Regions from separate parts of the Bradyrhizobium sp. Mp27 genome, predicted to be linked through region 2. Evidence: riboswitches for the same ligand, from Rfam matches in the RefSeq annotation. Region 2 holds a riboswitch; each other region holds the start of a gene.
The links. Region 2 has a riboswitch for cobalamin ahead of metE (5-methyltetrahydropteroyltriglutamate--homocysteine S-methyltransferase). Riboswitches for the same ligand answer to the same signal wherever they lie in the genome.

Region 1: linked by a shared signal. The riboswitch ahead of QJT78_RS00700 (TonB-dependent receptor) and the one ahead of metE (5-methyltetrahydropteroyltriglutamate--homocysteine S-methyltransferase) in region 2 are both predicted to bind cobalamin.
Region 3: linked by a shared signal. The riboswitch ahead of QJT78_RS36445 (TonB-dependent receptor) and the one ahead of metE (5-methyltetrahydropteroyltriglutamate--homocysteine S-methyltransferase) in region 2 are both predicted to bind cobalamin.
Region 4: linked by a shared signal. The riboswitch ahead of QJT78_RS00720 (energy-coupling factor ABC transporter permease) and the one ahead of metE (5-methyltetrahydropteroyltriglutamate--homocysteine S-methyltransferase) in region 2 are both predicted to bind cobalamin.

Annotation. Positions count from the first base shown of each region.
Region 1 covers NZ_JASAUS010000001.1:162,597-168,564, reverse strand. The annotation lists gene cobT (nicotinate-nucleotide--dimethylbenzimidazole phosphoribosyltransferase) at 1-521, shown strand, start outside; gene QJT78_RS00705 (histidine phosphatase family protein) at 528-1,100, opposite strand; cobalamin riboswitch at 1,172-1,374, shown strand; gene QJT78_RS00700 (TonB-dependent receptor) at 1,491-3,863, shown strand; gene QJT78_RS00695 (PepSY domain-containing protein) at 3,876-5,297, shown strand; gene QJT78_RS00690 (aspartate/glutamate racemase family protein) at 5,419-5,968, shown strand, end outside.
Region 2 covers NZ_JASAUS010000151.1:4,007-9,974, reverse strand. The annotation lists gene QJT78_RS41565 (carbonic anhydrase) at 1-160, opposite strand, end outside; gene QJT78_RS41560 (thermonuclease family protein) at 169-867, opposite strand; gene QJT78_RS41555 (hypothetical protein) at 1,106-1,456, opposite strand; gene QJT78_RS41550 (nodulate formation efficiency C protein) at 2,010-2,735, opposite strand; cobalamin riboswitch at 3,744-3,946, shown strand; gene metE (5-methyltetrahydropteroyltriglutamate--homocysteine S-methyltransferase) at 4,047-5,968, shown strand, end outside.
Region 3 covers NZ_JASAUS010000109.1:2,844-8,811, forward strand. The annotation lists gene QJT78_RS36420 (adenylate/guanylate cyclase domain-containing protein) at 1-1,507, shown strand, start outside; gene QJT78_RS36425 (hypothetical protein) at 1,634-1,810, shown strand; gene QJT78_RS36430 (hypothetical protein) at 1,962-2,174, shown strand; gene QJT78_RS36435 (hypothetical protein) at 2,277-2,534, shown strand; gene QJT78_RS36440 (hypothetical protein) at 2,663-2,884, shown strand; cobalamin riboswitch at 2,960-3,174, shown strand; gene QJT78_RS36445 (TonB-dependent receptor) at 3,288-5,405, shown strand; gene QJT78_RS36450 (hypothetical protein) at 5,419-5,968, shown strand, end outside.
Region 4 covers NZ_JASAUS010000001.1:168,693-174,660, reverse strand. The annotation lists gene QJT78_RS00745 (bifunctional cobalt-precorrin-7 (C(5))-methyltransferase/cobalt-precorrin-6B (C(15))-methyltransferase) at 1-604, shown strand, start outside; gene QJT78_RS00740 (cobalamin biosynthesis protein) at 601-969, shown strand; gene cobM (precorrin-4 C(11)-methyltransferase) at 966-1,748, shown strand; gene QJT78_RS00730 (cobyrinate a,c-diamide synthase) at 1,748-3,058, shown strand; gene cobA (uroporphyrinogen-III C-methyltransferase) at 3,055-3,786, shown strand; cobalamin riboswitch at 3,832-4,050, shown strand; gene QJT78_RS00720 (energy-coupling factor ABC transporter permease) at 4,087-4,764, shown strand; gene cobF (precorrin-6A synthase (deacetylating)) at 4,805-5,554, shown strand; gene cobT (nicotinate-nucleotide--dimethylbenzimidazole phosphoribosyltransferase) at 5,565-5,968, shown strand, end outside.

The sequences.
Region 1 (5,968 bases), on a different contig from region 2:
ATACCACGACGTCGGCGGCGATTGCGGCGAGCCTGCTTGGCATCAGTGCCGAGGAGATCGCGGGCAGCGGTACCGGCGTCGACGCGGCCGGCCACGCGCACAAGGCGCGCGTGATCGACGCTGCGATCGCGCGGCATGGCGTTGCGGGCGCTTCGCCGGAACAGATCCAGTGCGCGGTCGGCGGCCTCGAAATCGCGGCGATCTGCGGTGCCATCATTGCGGCTGCGCAAGCCCGCATTCCCGTGTTGATCGATGGCTTCATCGTATCGGTGGCAGCGCTGGCGGCGGTGCGGCTGAACCCGTCGTGCCAGCCATTCCTGCTGCCGTCGCATCAATCGGCGGAGCAGGGGCATCGGCTGGTGCTGCGCGCGCTGAACGTGCAGCCGTTGATCAGCCTCGATCTCAGGCTCGGCGAAGGATCGGGTGCCGCCATCGCGCTGCCGCTGGTGCGGCTCGCGTGCAGCCTTCACAACGGCATGGCGACCTTCGCGCAGGCCAATGTGCCGGATCGCCCGGGCTGACCCGGCTCAAGCCGCGCGCTGATTGACCGCGACGACGCGCCAACCGGTGGCGAGCCGGTCGATCCGGGTCAGTGACAACGGATCGATCACGAAGCGCAGGGCCGCTTGTGGTGTCAGATCCAGCGCAATGCAGAGTGCCGCGCGGATCGTGCCGGAGTGCACGACGAGCGTTGCCGAGCCGGCGCCGATTTGCGCGAGACCCAGCCGGACGCGCGCGACCTGATCCTCGAAACTTTCGCCGCCCGGCGGCCGTCCGTGCGCCGGATCGCTCCAGAACTGCGCATAGGCCTCCCCGCCGGTCGCCGCGAGCTCGTCATGCCGCCGGCGGGTCCAGTCGCCAAAATCCTGTTCACTGAATTCGGGCACCAACGCGGGTTCGAGTCCCAGCGCGCGCGCCGTCTCAACCGTACGTCGCGCTGGGCTCGCAAAGCTCGCAGCATCTGGCGGAAGCCTCCGCCGCAACGCCTCCAGCTGCACGCGATCGCCGAGATCGGCGGGCGCGTCGGCTGCGTGGATCGTCCCTTTGGCGCCGTCGACGGGCGCATGCCGTATCAGCCAGAGGAAGGTCTCGCCTTCCATGCCTATCTCCAAGGAAGTTGGTCGCTGTGGTAATAACGTCGCACCGGCACATTGACTCTGTCTTGTCGGTAATCCTAGATGGCTTTGACGGTTTCCCCGAGTGGGGATGAAAAGGGAATGCGGTGCGGGGATTTTGTCCCCAATGCCGCGGCTGCCCCCGCAACTGTAAGCGGCGAATCTTGCGTCACGAGCCACTGGGTATCTCGGTCCCGGGAAGGCGATGCAAGGTACTGACCCGCGAGCCAGGAGACCTGCCGTCAGCCGTGGTCACACGCGAAGATGTCGGTCGGGGAGTACAGACATTCGGCTTCATCGGAAGGCTTATAAGCCGGAAGATGGGACCTTGGTTCGCTGTGACGTGCCACTGACGTCACACCGAGGTTCCGAACTGTGTCTTCCATTCGTCTTGTACGACCGCGTTGCTTCCTGCTCGCCTCCGCTGCGCTCACATCCTTTGCCGCCCTCGATCTGCCTGCCGCCATGGCGCAGCAGGCCCGCGAGCCGCTGCCGCCGGTCGAGGTGTCGCCCGCCCAATCCCGCAAACCGGCAAAGCCGGCGGCCCGGGACGCGCAGAGCCCACGCCGCGCAGCATCGCGCAGGCCAGCGGCCGCATCGGCCGCGGCCAAGCCCGTCGTGCCGACCGCGGCGGCGCAGACGCCGCTCAACACCAATGTGATTGCCGAGAGCGCCTCGCGCCTCGGCTTGACCGTGCAGGAGACACCCGCGACCGTCGAAGTCATCTCGGCCGAGACCATGCGGGAGCAGGGCTATCGCACCGTGTCGGAGGTTGCGCAGGGCGCGGTCGGTGTCACCTCCGGCGACAATCCGGCCGAGCCCGCGGCTTTCTCCATGCGTGGCTTCACCAACAGCCAGATCAACATGCTCTACAACGGCATCAAGATCGGTCCGCAGAACATGACCTCGCGGATCACGGATACGGCCAATCTCGCAGCCGTGGAATTCTTGAAAGGTCCGGCCTCGCTGATGTCGGGCGAAGGTGCCGCCGGTGGCGCAATCAACTTGATCACGAAGCAGCCACACACCGGGCCGATCCGGAATGAAGCTGACTTTTCCTGGGATTCGCTCAACTCGTTCGGCGTCCATTACGGCTCGGGCGGCAGCACCAATTTGCAGGGGCTCGACTACCGCTTCGACATCAGCCGCGCCTCGCTCAATGGCTTTGCCGATGACACCAATACCAAGACGCTCGATGTGTCTGGCCAGCTCAATTACCGCATCTCCGACAGCCTCAAGATCTGGGGCGCGATCGAGTACCGGGAAGATCGCTCGAAGGCCTATTGGGGCGCACCGCTGGTACCGGTCGCCTTCAGCGGCTCGCATGCGACGAGCGGCATTGTCTCCGGCAATTACGTCTCGAACTTCAACAAAACGAATCTCGGTGCGATCACGATCGACGATCGTACCTTCAACACCAACTACAACGTTCTCGACAACCGCAACGTGGCACAAGAGGTGTGGCTGCGCGGCGGCTTCGAACTGAAGCTGGCGCCTGACCTGACGCTGAAGAGCCAAGCCTATGCCTATGGCGCGGAGCGTACCTGGTTCAACAACGAGATCGAGGCTTTCAATGCCAGTACGGGCCTGCCCAACTCGAACATGGTCGATCGCGAGCGCTTCTACGTTGCACATAGCCAACGCCTTGTCGGCAACATTACCGACCTGATTTGGAACGCTAATATCGCAGGCTTCGACAACCGCCTGGTCACGACACTTTCGTCCAGCTATCTCGATTTCGTCAGGCCAGGCGCCGCCAACTTCCCGGACGATTACGTCTCGCTCGTCAATCCCGATCGTGGCCTTTACGGCCTGCTCACGACGCAGCAGCAGACCGCGCGCATCGACAACGAGGCGCTGTCGTTCGAGGACCGGGTGAAGCTCACGCGAACCTTCGCGCTTGTCGGCGGCCTGCGCGTCGAGCATATCGGGCTTGACCGCAACTCGACCGACTCCGCCGGGCTGGAAAAGGCGAACTTCCCGTTCTCGAAGTCCTGGGTCCCGACGACGGGGCGCATCGGCTACACCTGGGACGCCGTTCCCGGCGTGACCTTCTTCAGCCAGTACGCCACCGGCGCCGACGTCTCCGCCAACAACATCTTCCTGCTTGGGCCAGCCCAGCCGCTCGACCTGACGACCTCGCGCACCTATGAGACGGGCGTCAAGCATCTGTTGTGGAACAACAGGGCGGAATGGTCGTTCTCGGCCTACGATATCGAGCGCAAGAACGTCTATGCCGCAGCCGGAGGCATGCAGCTCAACATTGCCGGGCGGCAGGAATCGAAGGGCGTGGAGCTTGCGGCGGCCATCCGGCCGATTGAGCCTTTGCGGCTCTGGGGCAACATCGCCTATGTCGACGCACGCTATGCCGACTACAATTTTGCCGGTGGTCCGTTCTCCGGCAACACGCCGCCGAACGTGCCGCGTGTCGTGGCCAATGCCGGTGCGTCGTACCGGTTCTTCACGCCCTGGCCGGTGGAGCTCGGCATCACGGGCCGCTATGTCGGCGACCGCTACAACACCGATGCCAACGTCGTGACGATGAAGGCCTACACCGTCGCCGACGTCTACGCCTTCGTCGACATCCCGAAGACGGTGTTCAACGCGGTCGACCAGGCCCGTCTGGGCTTCCGCGTGCGCAACATCACTGATAAGCGCTACGCGATCTGGGGCGATCCGTTCTATCCCGACCAGATCCTGCTCGGCGCGCCCAGGACCTATGAGCTCTCGGCCGCGTTCAAATGGTAGGGTGCTGACCACATGATGAACGCGATCGTCCTGCTGCATCGCTGGCTCGGGATCGCGTTCTGCCTGCTGTTCGCGATGTGGTTCGCGAGCGGAATCGTGATGCACTTCGTCCCGTTTCCGTCATTGACGGAAGCGGAACGTTTTGCCGGGCTCGCGCCGGTGGCTGGCGGAGAGGTGAGGATTGCGGTCGCGGAGGCCGTCGCCGCGAGCGGGGTCGCGGACGCCACGCGCGTTCGCCTGGTCCAGCGGAGCGACGGGCCGGTCTATGTCGTGTCGGACCCGTCGCGTGTGCGCGCGGTCCATGCCTCCGACGGACGGGATGCATCGGTGACGTCCGCCGACGTCGCGGTCGGTATCGCGCGGGATCATGCCCGGCAACGCGGGCTCGATGCCGCGCGGGCGGCGATGATGGCGGTCGCGGATTATGATCAATGGAGCGTCCCCAATGGCTTTGATCGACACCGGCCTCTGTTGCGCGTCGCTCTTGGCGATGCGGCCGGAACCGAGGTCTATGTCTCCTCGCGCACCGGCGAAGTCGTGCTGGATACGACCCGCAGCGAACGCGGCTGGAATTGGGCCGGCAGCGTCCTGCACTGGATCTATCCGACGGTCCTGAGGAGCAATTGGTCGCTTTGGGATCAGGTGGTCTCGACATTGTCGCTGGTGGCTTTTATCGCGGCGACGCTCGGCGCGGTGCTCGGAATTATCAGGATCAGGATTCGAAGGCGCGGGGTCTCGTCGCCTTATCGCGGCTGGCACGCACTGCATCACATCATTGGTCTCGTCGCGACCGTCTTCGTGCTGACCTGGAGTTTTAGTGGCTGGCTCTCGATGGATCACGGCCGGCTGTTCTCGCGCGGGGAGCTGACCCGGACCGAAGCGGGCGTGGTGTATGCCGCGCCGGACTGGACGACGGCCCCACCGGTCGGTCAGCCATCGGCTCGCGACGTCGAATGGTTCGCCGTCAATGGTGCTGTCTACCGGCGCGACCGGACCGGCCCTGCCAGTCAGGCCTTGACCAAAACGGCGGAGGCGAGCCGCAGCGGGCCGGTGGCATTCCTCGGCGAGAAGGATGTCCATGACCTGACGACGCGCCTTGCGCTGGGCTGTGGCGTCCCGTCCGTTCTTGCCGACAATGACGACTATCCCGCGCACTCCGCTGTCGCCGGAGCGCCCGTCTATCGCTCCCGATGCGGCGACCTCTGGTTCGACATCGACGCTGCTGACGGCCGCGTGCTGCAAAGACTGGATGCCTCGCGGCGGGCCTATCGCTGGTTCTATGGCGCGCTTCACACGCTCGATTTTCCCGTTCTCATGGCGCATCCGCGTGTGCGCGATATCCTGGTCGTCGGGCTCTGCTTGCTCGGGCTGGCATTTTCCGTCACCGGCATCGTGATCGGCTGGCGGCGTTTGCGGTCGACCTTCGCGGCTTGAGCTGCGTATCGAACAAATCATATGCGCCATCCAAATTGCGGGTTGCGCGGGCGATGGCAGGCGCGGATGATCGCCCGAGGGGACGCAGCGGTGCGCTCTCTCAATGGGGCGATCGTGATCGATGTCAATTCAGCGCAAGCGCCTCGGCATGATGACCCCATCGTCCAACTCGGTGCTGGAGCCCGTCACCAGTTCCATGCTGCATGGCGTGGCCGGCGTCACCGCTCATTTCTCGCGCTTCCGCGTTACCGAGATCGCGCTCGATGCCGCGGCGCTGAACCAGTTCGATGCCTCGGTGATGCTGCCGGCGGCGGATCTGCTGGCGGACGCCAAGGTCGATGCCATTGCCTGGAACGGCACGTCGGCAAGCTGGCTCGGTATCGGCCGCGACCGGAGCCTGTGCGAAGCGATCGCGGCGCGGACCGATATCCCGGCGACGACCTCCACGCTTGCCTGCATCGACGCCGTCCGCGCGCTCGGCGCCGGACGCGTCGGCCTGGTCTCACCCTATACGGACGACGTGCAACGGCGGATCGGCGAAGTCTGGGCCGAGGAGGGGATCGCCCCTCACGCCGAGCGGCATCTCGGCCTGCGCGATAATTTTTCCTTCGGTGAGGTCACGCCCGCGACGATCGCCGACATGATCCGCGCGGTCGCGGCGGACGGCGCCG
Region 2 (5,968 bases):
GCAGGTTATCTGGCTTGGGCGTGCTTTTTGCTTCCTTCGCATCGGCGATCTTATTGCCGAATCGCAGGAAAACTGTCGACGCAGCAAACAACAACAGCGAACGGCGCGAACGCGCGGTCCTGGTTAAATGGTACATATTTGGAGAATTGGCTGCATGCATGTGTCGCCTCAACGCACGGCCTTACGCCACCCGGTGGCTTCGGCTTCCGCTTCGCTACAAAACCAGCGTTCGCTACGCTTCTTCGTCATGTCGATTAGTTCGTAGCTGGCTTGCCCTGGCAGGTGATAGATCCGCTCGCCGCTGCGCTCGACAGTGCCTTTTATCAGGCACTCGGGGGACGGCGGTTCCGACAGCAGGACGGATCCGAGCAGTACTTCCTGCGCGTCGATCGGAACCGACCACGCGCCGACGATAATCGTGCCCTTATTGCGGCGAGGCCAGTCCCAGGGAGCGATGAACGCTCCCGACCACAGTCCCGTATGGGCTGTGCTTGCCGCCAACTCATAGACAGCGTGAGATGGAGCAGTCGATAGTGCCCAGCCCGAGCGTACCATCCAGACGTTCACATTCTCGCCTTCGATGAAGCAGTTACCGAGGGCTCGTCTGTACTCATCGACTCTCTGGGTATGACAATCCCAGGTTCGCCCATTTGAATGCTTGATAAGCTCGTCGCGAGCAGCTACGCCGCAGGCCCATTTCCGGCCCTTGGCGTCGAGACAAATCTGGTCCGTCTCAGGAGCTTCGATGCCTGAGAGCCGAACGTTGGTTTTGTCGATCTCGATCGTATTGCCGTCGAGGATGCGCGGAGCACCGCTGAACGTCGCGGCGCAGACCGGAGATGTGACGAGAGCGAGCAATGCGAACATAATTCCGCGGTTCTTCATCCCGACAACAACCTTTCGCTCCTGATCCACGTTTCACGCACGACACGGTGCCGATACATTCGACTGCTTGACAGCGTTACGTCCGTTATTCCGCCGGCATTTCCGACGCGCTTTATGAGGGCTTCGCCGGAACGCGAACCTACGGCCTGACGCTGCGTAAGGATCAAGTGATTTCTTTGGGGCGTGCGGCGCTATTCTTCGAGCATCAGCGGCTCTCTCACTAGGACCGCGCTTTACTCTCTCCACCTGAGGGGAGATCCTCGCGGGCGGCGCCGAACTGGCGATGCTGAACAAACCCGAACCCCGGAACGTTGTCTTTGCAAAAAAAAGTGGCCGACGATGAAGCGCTGGCTCGCGCTGGAGTCAGGCGTGGAGCATCAACCTTGGTCTGGTTGGCGACGGTTTCCATCGGCAAAATGGCCGCTGCCAACAGTTCTGCAATGAAATTTCGCACTTCACACGAAAAGATGTGAAAAAGATCGGTCTGGCTTTCTCTGACCGATTTAGAAGAAGACGCAATGGAGTTCAGGGTAGACGCCCGCGCATAACTTAACCTTCTTACGCCCGGCAAGATTGATCGTTGATGTCGACCTGGGCAGGTGGAGCAGAGTTAAACAGGCGTTTTCCATGCTTCGAAATCTGGATCGATGACATGCAGACGAATGGGTGCCAGCTAAGCTAGGGTCGAGCCAGTCTGGTCCTCGACGTTTCTTGCGTACGGCCCCTGAGCTTCCCGGCCTGCGCGCTCGGAAATGCGCAAGCGCTCAGCGGTATGCCGGGTCGCTACCGGTGAACGTCTCCCGGTAACTTCCTCGCCGGTTTCGTCTCACACCCAGTTCCTGGTGCCTTCGACGTTGCTATACTCACGCACAGTGGTGTCCTCACACCGGCTGGAGTGAAGGCGGGAAAACCACATCTCGCAAGCTCGTGCGCGCCGCTGACACTAGGCGGAACAAACGCAATCGCGCGGCCGACCTTCTTGCGACGGGCCGGACTGCTGCGAGAAAGGCACCCGGACCGTTGCGGAAGCTAAAACAAAGCAAGTGCCGAGCGCGTATGTCTTGCAGTCGGTCCGAGGCACTGGGCCATGGAGGAACTGCGGCGCGATGTTGCTCTGCGGCAGTTTACTCGGGCCTTCGCTCTCCTAAGTCTTCCTCTTCATTTGGCTCGGTGCGTTGGAACCAGGAGCCAGGGGCAAATTTCGCGATGCGCTTGGCAAAGGAGGATTGTGGCTCCCAATCCTGTCCTTCTCTCTTTTCGAAAGTGATGACCCCGTTGTGTGCAAAATAACGTGGTCCTTGGATACTACAATTCACCAAGAGCAGAACGCGCCACACGTCACCCGTCTCGGCCGGTTTGCCATTCCGCTTCGGTAAGTAGTCCACTCCAACTGGTTCAATGATAGTACAGCGGCCCTGCCGCAGAAGATCGCCGAGCCGGCCTTGCGGGGTGGCCACGAAGTTGAAGTTGGCCGGATCATGCAGAAAGCGAAGATTTGCGTCCCTTTCGCCATCTGCGACTTCACTGGCGATCAGGGAGAGCGCCAGGGCGCGCCAGCCCAATTCCATCGGCTTCGCATAAGTCGACGCAAGTTCAAACGTGCCGTCGAGGGCGATCTTCCAGGTGATAACGTACTGTTCGTCCGATTTGTTGTCCCGGTGTCTGGTCCACGAAACGAAAATAAAGTCGTTTTGGCCAAGTTCAATAACGCCCCACATTTGAGGCACGAACTGTGCCACCTTCGAGACATTGGAGATAATTTGTTCTATCGTCTCACCATCTTGCGCTCGCCAAGTTGACTTCAATCGTTCGACAAGGGGGCTGTCGCTGGCCCGAATATTATTGCTCATGGCAGCCGGCCAGGCGAGGCAGATTAAAAATCCGACCAAGCAAAGCCATAGCGCGGGTCTTCCAGACATTCTCTTCATAACCCTCGGCCTATCGCGTTTCATCCAAACATCTTGTAAAGCAGGCAACCTCGAACCTGCTATGAGCCATCGCAAGAAGTTTACGGGATGCGACGTGGCACCCGCTGGCTGTCCCGCGCGATCAGGCGCTCCCTGTATGTCATGCGCAGCTAACTTCCCCGACAGCGACTGCGTCAGTTGGCTGAGCTGGACCTGCCCAGCAGGAGGAGACTGGGCATGCCGAGGGTCTGCATTCTTCGTGCCAGGCAATAGGCGGAAATTTTCACAGAGTTTGTGTCGCTCTTGTCGACTTTCTGACCTTTGCACGTTTTCGGTGTTCCTATTCAGTGTATCCGCCGCAGCTTGTGCATCCTTGTCCCGCACCGGATATTTAGCAGAAGAGTTGAACGCCTCGATGCCGGATGCCTGATGGACGGAAGTGCGTTTGCCGCTATTGAGCTGTGTGGTTCGCTATCGTGCCGCCGGCGTTCGAGCTGCATGATTGCCAGCGGCACCAAGCCGGCTTGATCCCGGCTTTGAAGTCTGGGTGGCACGCAAATCAACCCCTCGCCTCGTATGTTGCTAAATTCCGCCACGTGCCTTGGCCTATTCGCTGCAGATCCTTTAGTTGAGAGAATAGCTGGCTAGCCGAGGTGCTGGGCGAAACTCTGGAAATCGCAAGGCCGCATCGAAAGCATTCTGATAGAAACGTCGGTACTCCCGCCGGAAGGCTGCTTCTGTCCCTTTCATCGATCTAGCGTGCGGCTCCGCCTCAAGGCAGCTCCGGATGCTATTCCGGTATCTGAGAAGGATATGTCTGATTATGACATCTCTGATTAGAGAATGTTTCTGGATGGTGGTAAGTCACAGAGATGCACGGTCATTCGGCTAGCAGATGTCGCAGATTAGCTTGCACATAATCTGAGAGGTTGACGGAAGAGTTCTCGTGCCGATAATCCAAGTCGTCGAGGTTCTCCGGTTCCCATTGATCCGGAGCTAAGAGGGAAGCCGGTGCAAATGCCGGCGCTGCCCCCGCAACTGTAAGTGGCGAGCCGCTGTCCAACGATGTCACTGAAGCCTGCACGGCTTCGGGAAGGCCGGACAGCAGCGATGACCAGCAAGCCAGGAGACCGGCCCCGACAATATATTGGTCCACGGGCGGGGTGTCTCGGTGGTACGCCAAGCAGCCGTCGCACGCGCGACTTCTCCTGCCTGCGTCCGCCATGGCCTTTGTCCCCAACAGGGGTTAACGCGATGTCTCCTCTCTCTCTTCCAGTTGCTACGCTCGGAACGCCACGCATCGGCCCAAGGCGTGAGCTCAAGCTCGCTCTAGAAAGCTACTGGTCTGGAAAGATTAGTGAACAGCAGTTGTACGAAGACGCATCCGGCCTACGCGCAGCGAACTGGGCTCGTCAAAAATCGCTCGGCGTCACGATCATTCCGTCAAACGACTTCTCGCTGTATGATCAGGTGCTTGATACAAGTGTCATGGTTGGCGCCATCCCGGAGATCTACGCCTCGAGCGGAGAATCCGTTTCGCTCCAGACGTACTTCGCCATGGCCCGCGGATCGCAATGCGGCGATCAGGATGCGAGTTGCGACCAGAGTACGCGGGGATCTGGCGTGCCCGCGCAGGAAATGACCAAGTGGTTCGATACCAACTACCACTACATGGTTCCCGAGTTTTACCGGGGACAGGCGTTCAGACTGTGCTCTCGCAAACCCGTCGAAGAGTATGAGGAAGCCAGGGCTCTTGGCTTTCAGACCCGCCCTGTCCTGATCGGGCCGGTCACATTTTTAAAGCTCGGCAAGAGTACCGATAGCGCGTTCCAGCCCCTCTCTCTCCTCGATGATCTGATACCTGTCTATATCGACCTTCTGCATGAATTAGCCAAACGAGGGGCAAGTTGGGTTCAGTTTGATGAGCCCTGCCTGGTCCTTGATCTGGATGAGGCGGCGCGACAATCGTTGCTGCACGCCTATAACCGGTTCGCAAAGGAGGGACCCGCTATCAAGATCATGCTTGCGAGCTATTTCGGCGCCCTAGGCGACAATCTGGATACTGCCTTGAGCCTGCCAATTTCCGGTCTGCACGTCGATTTGGTTCGAGCGCCAGAACTATTGGATCAGATCATTGCTGACGGCCGAAGTGATCTCGTCATGTCGCTCGGTGTCATCGACGGCCGCAATGTGTGGCGGTCGAACTTGCCGTCGCTCCGTCAGCGGCTGAAGCCCTCGATTGCGAAGCTTGGCAGGCACCGTGTACAGCTCGCTCCGTCCTGCTCGCTGCTTCACGTGCCGGTCGATGTTGAACTCGAGACCGGGCTCGCGTCCGACGTCAAGAGCTGGCTTGCTTTCTCGGTTCAGAAGATGCGTGAGCTTGCGATCCTGGCGCGGGTACTCGCAGGCGACCAGAATGTTGGGCTAGCTCTTGCCGAGTCGGAATGCGCCGCGACTGCCCGCCGGACCTCGCCGAAGATCCATAATGCCAACGTCGCTGTCCGAATGAGGGCGATCGATCAGACGATGCGCCAGCGCGCCACCCCGTTTGCCCGTCGTTCCGAGATCCAAAGGGAACGCTTTGGACTGCCGGCTTTTCCTACCACGACGATAGGATCGTTTCCGCAGACCGCAGCGGTGCGAAATGCTCGCGCGGCGCATGCGCGAGGTGCGATGAGCGAGGAGCAATACGACAGGTTCCTCAAAGAGGAGATAGCCCGCGCCGTACGTTGGCAGGAGGACATCGGTCTTGACGTCCTCGTGCATGGCGAATTCGAGCGTAATGACATGGTGCAGTACTTCAGCGAGCAACTCGCCGGCTTCGCATTTACAAGGAACGGATGGGTTCAGTCCTATGGTTCGCGCTGCGTTAGGCCCCCGATCCTGTTTGGCGATGTAGTGCGGCCGAAGCCGATCACCGTGGAATGGTGGCGCTACGCGCAATCACTAACTGGTAAGCCGATGAAGGCGATGTTGACCGGACCGGTGACGATCCTGAACTGGTCGTTTGTTCGCGATGATATTCCTAGAAGCGAGGTCTGCCGTCAGCTTGCGCTCGCGATGCGCGATGAAGTCCGCGATCTCGAGAATGCCGGTGCAGCCATAATACAGATCGACGAAGCTGCACTCCGCGAAGGATTGCCATTGCGCCGGTCGGACTGGAAGGCATATCTCGA
Region 3 (5,968 bases), on a different contig from region 2:
GCAGGAAGCCCCGGACGAGGAGGCGTACGCTGCACGGCTGAAAGAGTTCGAGGAGGCCGACCGCAAGATCGAGGCGGAGACCTCTGACGCGCGCAGCCACATCAACGCGATCATCGACGATACCAGGACGCCCTCGGACAATGCCGCGCTGGCGCGGATCGACACCCGAATCGAGACCGCCGTCACAGAGCTGCGCCAGGGCATGAACGAGGCGCACGCCAAGCTCCTCAAGCAGATCGATGCCAAGCAGATGCCGGAGGCGCGCGGCACGCTGGAGCATCTCGACGCGCTGCGCGACCAGTTCAACCAGAGGATCGACGGCATTCGTGCCGACATGCTCAAGCAGGTCTATGCCTCGACGTCGACCGTGGTCGGTCACCAGCGGAAGGCGATCATCATCTCCGGCATCGTCACCATCCTCGCAGCGGTGGTCGGATTTGCCTTTGCGTTGCTGGTCTCGAGCGGCATCACGCGGCCGGTGCGCCTGCTGCTCGCCGGTACCCGCGAGGTCGAGGCCGGTCGCTTCGACAGGCCCATCACGGTCTCGACCCAGGACGAGATCGGCGAGCTTGCGGCCGCCTTCAACCGCATGACCGAGCAGTTGCGCCATAACGAGCGGATCCGCGAGACCTTTGGCCGCTACATCGATCCCAAGGTGGTGCAGGGGCTGATCGACCGGCCGGAGGTCGCCATCGACGGCCAGCGCCGGGTGATGACCATCATGTTCTGCGACATGAGCGGTTTCACCTCGATGAGCGAGGGCATGACCCCGCGCGGCCTCGTCAAGGTGATGAACCACTATTTCACGGTGATGTCCGGCCCCATCAGGAACCATCGCGGCGTCATCGACAAATACATCGGCGATGCCATCATGGCCTATTGGGGGCCTCCCTTCATCGAGGAGGACGAGCCGGCGCTGCTCGCCTGCTTCGCCGCCATCGACATGGCCGATCAGGTGCCCGTGCTCCAGAAGCAGTTGCCGGACCTGCTCGGCATCCGCGCCATGCCGGCGGCGTGCGACCTGCGGATCGGCATCGCCACCGGCGAAGTCCTGACCGGCAGCATCGGCTCCGAGCTGATGATGAGCTTCACCGTGATGGGCGACGCTGTGAACCTGGCTTCACGGTTGGAGGGCGTCAACAAGATCTACGGCACCCGCATCCTGATCTCGCAAGCCAGTGCGGACGCGATCGGCTCGAGCTGCGAGCTGCGCGAGATCGATCGTCTCGCGGTGGCCGGGCAGAGTGCGCCACAAGCCATTTTCGAGGTGATGAGCAAGGCGCACGGACTCAGCGTCCCGCAGCAGAGCCTGCGCACGCACTATGCAGAAGGCCTTGCCGCCTATCGCGCCCGGCGTTTCGACGAGGCTCGCGCCGCCTTCAACACGGCGCTCGAAGCCGTGCCCGGCGACGGTCCCTCGCGCACGCTGCTCGGCCGCATCGCGCAGTTCGAGGCCAATCCGCCGGACGCCAATTGGGACGGCGCATGGCGGCTGGAGCAGAAATAGCGGTCCTTGCCGGGCCGGCAGCGCCCTTGCCGGAAAAAACGCTTCTACTCGATAACGATGTTCGCAGTGACCTAATTCGCGGGCTTAGGTTAGTCGTCCCTTGAGGCGTTTGATGGGGACACGCCGATGACAGAACTTCAGGACAGGCTGGAACGGTTCGAGACGCTCACCGCCGAATGCGAGCTGATCGCCAAGCTCGCGACCGACAGCACCAAGCGCGAGTTCTATCTGAAACTCTCGGAGCAGTACCGTCAGCTGGCGGTTGATATGCGGAAGGTGATCGCGACCAAGGCTGCGGCCTGACGCCGATTGCAAGCCGTTCTTAATGTTTGGCGCGCATCCTTCGGGATGCGAGCGTCACGATCCATGATTGCTCGCGGTGGGAATGCCGAGGTCCGTTGCTGTGCAGCGTACCTCGCCACGTCGCTTTGCCGCTCCTTACCCGGGCAATCCCATGCGCCTTGTTGCAGTCCTGATTTTCGCGCTCATGACGGCCGCCTGCAATCAGGAGCAGGACATCACCGGCTCGACCCCGGTCTGTGCCATGCGCAACTACAGCTCCTACAATCCCCGCGACATGAACCAGTGCGTTGCCGCCTGCAAGGCGTGCGACCACGGCAACACCGTCACCTGCACCACGTCATGCACCCTCAAGGGCGCGCACTGAGCGGCGGCGCTGCCTGGAGCTGGGGCTGATGGTGCTCGGGCACCGGAACGATTCACATGGGTTCGTCATTGAAAGGGCAGGCAGGACGCGGAGTCCTATGGAATGGGTATGCTCGATCCCGGTCGGTTCCTGGTGTCGTGCTCGCATTGCGATGCATGGCCGATGGCGGCCAACGTCAAACGTTCGAGCTGGTCTTCGTCGCCGCACGAGGTCCGCTTCGTATGCCCGCGCTGTCGCCGCGAGGAGACCGCCATCATCTCGGCCTCTGGTGAGCTGACCCCGATCCGGCGCAGCGACGCCCCGCTGCGCGACGTCACCGCGGCCTGGGCTCAGGCGCAGCGGCCGAGAGGGCGGGCGTAACCCGCCCGTCACAGGACCAAGAGGGCGGGTGTAGTCAGCTCTGCGCAAGGCCTTGCGCGGCCTGTCTTTGGAACCCGGCCTAGGCCCACGCGTTTCCGCTCCGACATCAACGCATCGAGGCCCTACGAATGATCAGCGAGCATTTCGACACCCGCACCCGGATCAACATGAAGCTGGCGCTGGATCGGGTCTGCCGCAATCGCCCGGTCGGCGAGGACCATTGCTTTCGCAGGTCCGTTGCCGAGAACATCATCCGCTGCGCGCTCACGGGCCGCACCGGCATCGGCCAGCTCGTCGATGCCGGCGAGCGGGCAGTGATCAGGACGCGTGCCGAGCGGGAGCCGGCCTGATTGCGCCGGCTCAATCTCCGGTGCGGTGCTTTGCCCGTCATGCAACCGGCCGATTGACTCTCCGCTTGCCCGCCCCCTAGATTGGTCGGTGACGGTTCTCCTCACGGAGATCAAAAGGGAACGTGGTGCGAGGTTTTCCCGATACCGGGATATTCTCAACGCCATGGCTGCCCCCGCAACTGTAAGCGGTGAATCTTTCGTCATATGCCACTGGGAATCTCGGTCCTGGGAAGGCGACGGAAGGTAACGACCCGCGAGCCAGGAGACCTGCCGTCAGCCGTGGTCACACGCGAAAATGTCGGTCGGGGAGTACAGACATTAGCTTCACCGGAGCAATCGAACGCTCCGCCGTGAAACCTCGTTCGCTGTGACGTGCCACTGACGTCATACCGAGGTTACAAGAGTGTCCCGTATTGTCTTTGCCGCCAGGCGCTTCCGCGCCGGCGTTGTCGCGTTCGTTTCCCTGTATTCGCTCGATCCGTCCATTGCCCAGGCCCAGCAGTCGGCATCGCCCGATCTGCTGCCGCCGGTCGAGGTCGCGCCGACCGAGCGTCCGGCCAAGCCGCAAGTCGCGCGGCCTGTGCCCGACCAGCCCGAGCGGCGGCGCGTCGCTCGATTGCCGAAGCCCGAGCTGGCGCCGGCGTCGCCCCCGGTTGCCGGGGTATCCGCGGCCAACCTGTTTCCGACGGTCGTCGTCAGTCCGACGGGCGTTGTCACTCCGACCAATCTGGTTGCGAGCTCGGTGACGGTTCTGACCGCCAGAGACATGGAGCGTGATCAGCGCCGGACCGCATCCGATGCAGTGAGCGCCGTTCCAGGCCTCAACCTCGTGCAGACCGGCGGTCCCGGCGGACAGACATCGATCTTCACACGCGGAACGAACTCTAATCACACCAAGGTTTTGATCGACGGCATCGACGTCAGCGATCCTAGCAACCCGAACCGCTCGTTCGATTTCGGCCAGCTGCTCACCTCCGACATTCAGCAGATCGAAGTCCTGCGTGGTCCGCAGAGCGGTCTCTACGGCGCAGATGCGCTGGGTGGCGTGATCTCCATCGTGACGAAGAAGGGCGACGGTCCCGCCCGCGCGACCGGCTCGATCGAGGGAGGCTCGTTCGGAACGTTCAACCAGACGGCAGGTCTGAGCGGTTCACAGGACCACTTCAACTATGCCTTCAACGTTGCGCATTTCCACGCGAACGACGTGCCGGTGACGCCGCTCGAATTGCTGCCGCCGGGTCAGAAGGCGATCGGCAACTACTACGACAATATGACCTATTCCACGAAGCTTGGCGCCGAATTGAGCGAAAACCTGACGCTCAATGGGGTGGCGCGGTACACTGACGCCACCCTGCGCTTTACCGGAGACACCTTCGATCCCGTCACATTCGCGAGCTTTCCCGCGGCCGCGCAAAGCACGCAGACGGTGCACCAGCTCTTCACGCGCGGGGAGGCGGTCTGGTCCGCTCTCGACGACCGGATGAAGAGCTATTTCGGCGTCAACTACACCAATCACTGGAACTACAACATCTCGCCCGGCAACGCGATGGCCACGATCACGACCGGCGATCGCGTCAGGTATGATTGGCACACCACGACCCAGCTCGCGCCCAACAACAATGTCATCATTGGCGCGGAGCATGAGATCGAAACACTGCAAACGGCGACGGTCTCGGCGCAGAACGTCAACAAGGCCGGATATATGGAGCTGCAGTCCCAGTTCCGGGATCGCGTCTTCTTCACGGCCAACGTCCGGCAGGACGACAACGAACGGTTTGGAGACCATCCGACCTTTCGTCTGGCGTCTGCCGTGATCGTGCCGGTCACGGATACGAAGTTCAAGGGAAGCTACGGCACGGGGTTCAAGGCGCCGACGCTCAACCAGCTTTACGTCAGCTTTCCCGCGTTCTTCTTCTTTGCAAATCCCAACCTCAGGCCCGAGGAAAGCGTCGGATACGACGCCGGCTTCGAGCAACCCTTGTTTTGCGATCGCGTTCGCTTCGGGTCGACCTACTTCCGCAACAACATCACGGACCTGATCCAGAGCACGTTCGATCCCGTGACATTCACGAGCACCAACACCAATATCGGCAAGGCGATCACGGAGGGTACGGAGAGCTTCGTCGCGGCGGCGATCACCGACCGGCTTCGCGTTCGTGCCGACTACACTTTTACCCGCGCGGTGGATGCGACGACGGGACTGGAGCTGCTGAGGCGTCCGAAGGAGAAGTGGAGCGCAAATGTCATCTGGAATCCGATCGACCCGCTCACATTGTCCGCAACAGTGTTGCACGTCGGGAGTTTCGTCGATGGCAACCGTGACTTCAGCATTCCGCGTCTGCTGGCTCCGGCCTACACCGTCGTCAACGTGGCGGCCGAATATCTGGTCACCGACCAGGTGAAGGTGTTTGGCCGGGTCGATAATCTCGCCAATGTGCACTATCAAAATCCGACCGGCTTTCTGCAGCCGGGACTGGGCGTCAATGGCGGCATTCGCCTGGCGAATTACGACGTCAGATAGTGAGAGAAGCCTCATGACAACGGCCGATCCGCTCATGGACCTGATCGCAAGCCGGCTTGCCGACGCTGAGGCCGGCTGGAGCGTCGGCACGTTCGGTGCCATTGCCGAGTTCACGCGCGAGCCCAATGAGGCCTTCGATATGGAGCAGTCGCGCAACGGGATCAGCGTCGTGACGCAGAAGGGTGGGATACGCGTTGTCTCCCACCCGGATCTGCGCCTGATCGCATCGGAATCGCCGACCACGGAGAGCTGGAGCCACCGCATCGCGCTGTGTCTTCCTCATGAAGCCAGCGCCATGAGTGGTCGTACCGTGCTGACCGAGCTCGGTCCGGATATCGAGGCGCTCCTGACAAGGGATCGCAGCGGCATCCTCTTCGACCTTGGCCTCGGGACGTTGCAGATCGACGCCTACATCCGCGTCAGCGATGCCGATGCCGTCGCCGCACTCAGGAGCCGCACGGGCCAATCCGTGTTCTCGCCCGAAAGCGATGCCATGCGAATCATTCTGGCCGCCAATCCGCACCGCGTCTTCATCAGCCGCATCGGGCGCGCCGAGGTATTCC
Region 4 (5,968 bases), on a different contig from region 2:
CGCCGAAAACCTGGTCGCGGTGGCCGTCGAGGCGAGGGGCGGGCAAGGCATTCCCCGCAGCTCCGGCCTGTCCGACGATCTCTTTGCTCATGACGGCCAAATCACCAAGCGGCCGGTGCGCGCGCTGGCGCTCTCGGCGCTGGCGTCGCGTCCCGGCGAGCGGCTGTGGGATATCGGCGCGGGTTCTGGCTCGATCTCTGTGGAATGGGCGCTGTGCGGCGGGACGGCGACCGCCATCGAGGCGCGTGAGGATCGTGCCGCGAATATCCGCAGCAATGCGGCGGCGTTCGGATTGGCGCATCGGATCACCGTCATCGCGGGGAGCGCGCCGGGCGCTCTCGCCGGACTGGAAGCGCCGGATGCCGTCTTCATCGGTGGCGGTCTCGATATCGCAATGTTCGATGCCATTTGGCCGCGGCTCTCGCCGGGTGCGCGGCTCGTCGCGCATGCGGTGACGCTGGAGACGGAGGCGCTGCTCGGCGAACTGCACCAGCGCCATGGCGGTGAGTTGATGCGGGTCGAAATCGCACATGCCGGCCCGCTCGGCCGCTACCGCTCCTGGGAAGCGTCGCGGCCCGTGGTGCAGTGGAGTGCGGTTCGATGAGAGTCGCCGGACTCGGATTCAAGAAGGGTGTGACGCTCGCTTCGCTGCGCGAGGCGCTGCTGGCAGCCGGTGGTTCCGAAGGCCTTGCGGCGGTCGCGACTGTCAGCGACAAGGCCGACGCGGAGCCGCTCAAACAGCTCGCGCGTGAATGCGGCGTGCCGATCAAGCCGGTTCCGGCCGACATGCTGGCGGGCATCGAGACGCCGACGCAGTCAAAACTCGTCGCGGAAAAGTTCGGCACGGGCTCGGTCGCTGAAGCCGCGGCGCTCGTTGCCGCTGGCCCTCGCGCGCGATTGATTGCGACGCGGGCGGTCTCGCGGGATCGCACCGCAACGGCGGCGATCGCGGAAGGAGACGGCGCATGACGGTGCACTTCATTGGTGCAGGACCGGGCGCTCCGGATTTGCTGACGTTGCGCGGACGCGACCTGATCGCGGCCTGTCCGGTCTGCCTCTATGCGGGCTCGCTGGTGCCCGAGGGCGTGCTGGCGCATTGCCCGCCCGGTGCGCGCATCGTCAACACCGCGCCGCTGTCGCTCGACGAGATCATCGCGGAGATCGCCGCCGCGCATGCCGCCGGCAAGGATGTTGCCCGCTTGCATTCCGGCGATCTCGCGATCTGGTCGGCGATGGGCGAGCAGCTCCGCCGCCTCCGCGCGCTCGGTATCCCCTACACGGTCACGCCGGGCGTGCCGTCCTTCTCGGCCGCGGCAGCCGCGCTGGAGACCGAGCTGACGCTGCCCGGTCTTGCCCAGTCAGTCGTGCTGACGCGCACGCCGGGCCGCGCCAGCGCGATGCCTGAGGGCGAAAAGCTCGCGGCGTTCGCCGCCACCGGTGCGGTGCTCGCGATCCATCTGTCGATCCATCTGCTCGACAAGGTCGTCGCCGAGCTGACGCCGCATTACGGCGCGGACTGCCCGGTCGCGATCGTCTGGCGCGCGAGCTGGCCGGACCAGCGCATCGTTCGCGCCACGCTGGCGACACTCGATGCCGCCGTCGGCACCGAGATGGAGCGCACCGCGCTCATTTTGGTTGGCAAGACGCTTGGCGCTGCGGATTTTGACGAGAGCCGTCTCTATGCCGCCGACTACGACCGCCGCTATCGGCCGGTCGGCGCCGACCCGCGCTTTCCGGAGGCATCGTGATGCCGGCAGGGCTCGTCATCTCCGCGCCGGCCTCCGGCGTCGGCAAGACCACGCTGACGCTGGCGCTGGCGCGTGCCTGGCGCAATCGCGGATTGAACGTGCAGTGCTTCAAGAGCGGGCCCGATTATATCGATCCCGCCTTCCATGCCGCTGCGACGGGGCGCGCTTCCGTCAACGTCGATAGCTGGGCGATGGATCGCGGGACGATTGCTCATCTCGTCGGTCGCGGCACTGACGCCGATGTCGTGCTTGCCGAGGGCTCGATGGGCCTGTTCGACGGCGTCGCCGCGCGCGGCGTCTCCGGCACCGGCGCCACCGCCGACATTGCCGAGATGCTGGGCTGGCCGGTGCTGCTGGTGATCGATCCCTCCGGACAGGCGCAGACGGCGGCGGCGATCGCCGCAGGCCTTCGCGACTATCGTGCCGGCGTGCGGCTTGCCGGCGTGGTGCTCAATCGCGTCGCCAGCCCGCGGCATGAAGATCTCGTGCGGCGTGCATTGAACGACGCCGGCATCGCCGTGTTCGGCGCGCTGCCGCGTCATGCCGAGATCAGCCTGCCGAAACGGCATCTCGGCCTGGTGCAGGCCGAGGAGCAAGCCGAGATCGGCAAGCTGATCGACGAAGCCGCGCGCTTCGTCGCCGAGCATGTGGATCTCGACGCGGTGCTGCGATCGGCAGCGAGCTGGTCGCCGCAACCAGCGGCAAGCGGCATCAATGTGACGCCGCCCGGACAGCGCATTGCGTTGGCCCGCGATGCCGCGTTCTCCTTCATCTATCCACACATGCTGGAGGCCTGGCGCGCGGCCGGCGCCGAGATCTCGACATTCTCGCCGCTTGCCGATGAAGCGCCTGACGCGAGCGCCGATGTCTGCTGGCTACCCGGCGGCTATCCCGAACTCCATGCCGGCACGATCGCGGCCAATGCGCGCTTTCGCAGCGGCTTGCGCGCGTTCGCTGATACACGGCCGGTGCACGGCGAATGCGGAGGCTATATGGTGCTGGGAACCGCTCTGACCGACGCCGACGGCATCCGTCATGAGATGACGGGCCTGCTCGGACTGGAGACAAGCTTTGCCAAGCGCCGCATGCATCTCGGCTATCGTCTCGCTGCGCTCGCCGCGCCGATGCCGGGCCATCAGGTCGGCGCGCGCCTGCGCGGTCATGAGTTCCACTATTCGACGATTATCGCGCAGCCGGATACGCCGCTGGCAGTCGTGCACGATGCAACAGGCGCGGTCATCGCCGAGACCGGCTCGCACCGCGGTCATGCCACCGGCACGTTCTTCCATCTGATCGCGGAGGATCGGTGAGCGGTTTTGTCACTTTCATCTCGGCCGGCCCCGGCGACCCCGAGCTCCTCGCGCTCAAAGGCGCGGCGCGGCTGCGCGATGCCGACGTGGTGCTCTATGACGACCTCGCCTCGGGCGCGATCCTCGATCTGGCCCGGCCCGGCGCCAACCTCGTCGCGGTGGGGAAGCGGGCAGGGCGGCCCTCGACCAAGCAGCACCACGTCAACCGCCTGCTGATCGACTACGCCGCGGCGGGCGTCCGCGTGGTGCGGCTGAAATCGGGCGATGCCGGTATCTTTGGCCGGCTCGAGGAGGAGCTGGAGGCGCTGCGCGAAGCCGGCATCGGCTACGAGATCATTCCCGGAATCACCTCGGCCTGTGTCGCCGCCGCGCAAGCCGGCATTCCCCTGACCCGGCGCCACACCTCGCGCCGGGTGCAGTTCGTGACCGGGGCCGATGTCACCGGCGAGCTGCCGCAGAATTTGAACTGGGCGGCGCTGGCGGATCCCGAAGCGACCACCGTGGTCTATATGGGCCGCCGCACCTTTCCGGCGCTTGTCGCAAAATTGATCGAGCACGGCCTCGCGCCTGATACCCCGGCGCTGTTCGCCGAATCCCTCGGTCGTCCCGACGAGCGGCTGGTCCGCACCACCATTGCCGAGCTGGCGGAACAGCTTGCGCGGGGCGGCGCGGCCTCGACGGCGGCGGTGATCCTGTTTGGCGCGCTGGCGGGCGATTATCCGTCATGACCGTCCCGGCCGCCCTTCGCCCCTTGACGCCCGGCTGGCGAAAGGGGCACACAGGAGATGCATGGTGCTCGAGGCGGCGCAAACCGCCGGAGCATAATCGGGAATGGGGGTGGGCGGACGGTTGCGCCGCCCAAAACCCCAGCCGCCCCCGCGACTGTAAGCGGTGAGGGGCTCCGAACCGCCACTGGGCCGCAAGGCTCGGGAAGGCCGGAGAACCCCAGTGAACCGCGAGCCAGGAGACCGGCCGTGCATGTCTTGTGGCCAAGGCCGTCGGGTGTGACGGCAGGAAGGAACTGAACCATGCATATCGAACCCGGAGTCGTATCGGGCGCCAAGCTCGTGTTGAGTTACGCAACCGGCATCGCCGTCGGCGGCGTTGCGCTGAAGCTCGCGGTCGAGACCGTGCGCGAGCAGGGCATCACGTCGTTCGCGGCGCGGACGCTCGCCACCACGGGCCTCGTGTTCGTCTTCTTCGAGATCCTGCCGCACTTCCCGGTCGGCGTCTCCGAGGTGCACTTCATCCTCGGCTCGACCCTGTTCCTGCTGTTTGGGGCGGCGCCCGCGGCCTTCGGCCTTGCGTTCGGACTGTTGTTCCAGGGCATCTTCTTCGAGCCGCCCGATCTGCCGCAATTCGGCATGAACGTCACCACGCTGCTGGTGCCGCTGTTCGGGATCCAGGCGATCGCCGCGCGGATCATTCCCCGCAACACCGCCTATGTCGATCTCAGGTATCGCCAGGCGCTGGCGCTTTCGACCACGTATCAGGCCGGCGTCATCGCCTGGGTCGCGTTCTGGGCGCTCTATGGCTCCGGCTTCGGTGCCACCAACCTCGTCAACATCGCGACCTTCGCGGCCTCCTATGCGCTCGTCATCGTGATCGAGCCGCTCGCCGATCTCGCCGTGCTGGCACTGGCAAAATCGCTGCGCGGCGTCACCGCGCCCGGCCTCGTCACGCCGCGCCTCCACAACGCGGCTTAAGAGACAAGGGGCGGCCGCGATGGCCGCCCCCACACGCGCGATGCTCACGCTATCCCTGATAGGCATCGGTTGCGGCGATCCCGGGCAGCTCACGCGCGCCGCCGTTCAAGCCATCAACGCGGCCGATCTCATCCTGATCCCGCGCAAGGGGACGGCGAAATCAGATCTCGCAGATCTCAGGCGGACGATCTGCGCCGATGTGCTCACCAGTCCAACGACGCGCATTGCCGAGTTCGACCTTCCCGTGCGCGATGCCGGTGAAGCGGACTATCACAAGGGCGTCGACGATTGGCACGATGCCGTGGCCGCGGCGTGGTCGCGGACGATCGCGAGCCATCTCGAAGGTGAAGGCAAGGTCGCGCTGCTGATCTGGGGCGATCCCTCGCTGTACGATTCCTCGCTGCGCATTGCGCGGCGGCTCGATCCCTTGCCTGATATCGAGGTCGTGCCCGGCATCACCTCGATCCAGGCACTGTGCGCGGCGCATGCGCTCCCGCTCAACGACATCGGCGAACCCTTCCTGGTCACGACGGGGCGCCGCTTGCGCGAGGGCGGCTGGCCGCAAGGCGTCGATACCGTGGTGGTGATGCTCGACGGCGCCACGGCGTTCCAGTCGCTCGATCCAGCCGGGCTGCACATCTGGTGGGGCGCCTATCTCGGCATGCCCGATCAGATCGCCATGTCGGGCGTTCTTGCCGAGATCGCCCCGCGCATCGTCGCCGCGCGACAGGATGCGCGCGAGCGGCATGGCTGGATCATGGACAGCTACATTCTCAAGCGTAGGCCGTAAGCGAGGCAGCATGCCCCCCGATTGGATCACCCGGAAATGCCCCGATGTCTCCGCTGTCCATCGCGAGGCGGCGCTCGCGCGTCAGGCGCAACTCACAAAACCGGCCGGCGCGCTCGGCCGGCTGGAGCAGCTTGCGGTGGAGCTTGCGGGCCTGCAGGCGACCGAGCAGCCGCGCGCCGCGCGGGTGCCGATCATTATCTTCGCCGGCGATCACGGCATCGTCGCGCAGGGCGTGTCGGCCTATCCGCAAGGAGTGACCATCGCGATGATGGCGAATTTCGCCTCGGGTGGTGCCGCGATCTCGGTGCTGGCGCGTGAGCTTGGCTCAAGCCTTGAGGTCGTGGACGCCGGTACGCTGGCGCAGGAGGCGATCGCGGGCGTCGTCACCGACAAGCCGCGCCAGGGCACGCGCGA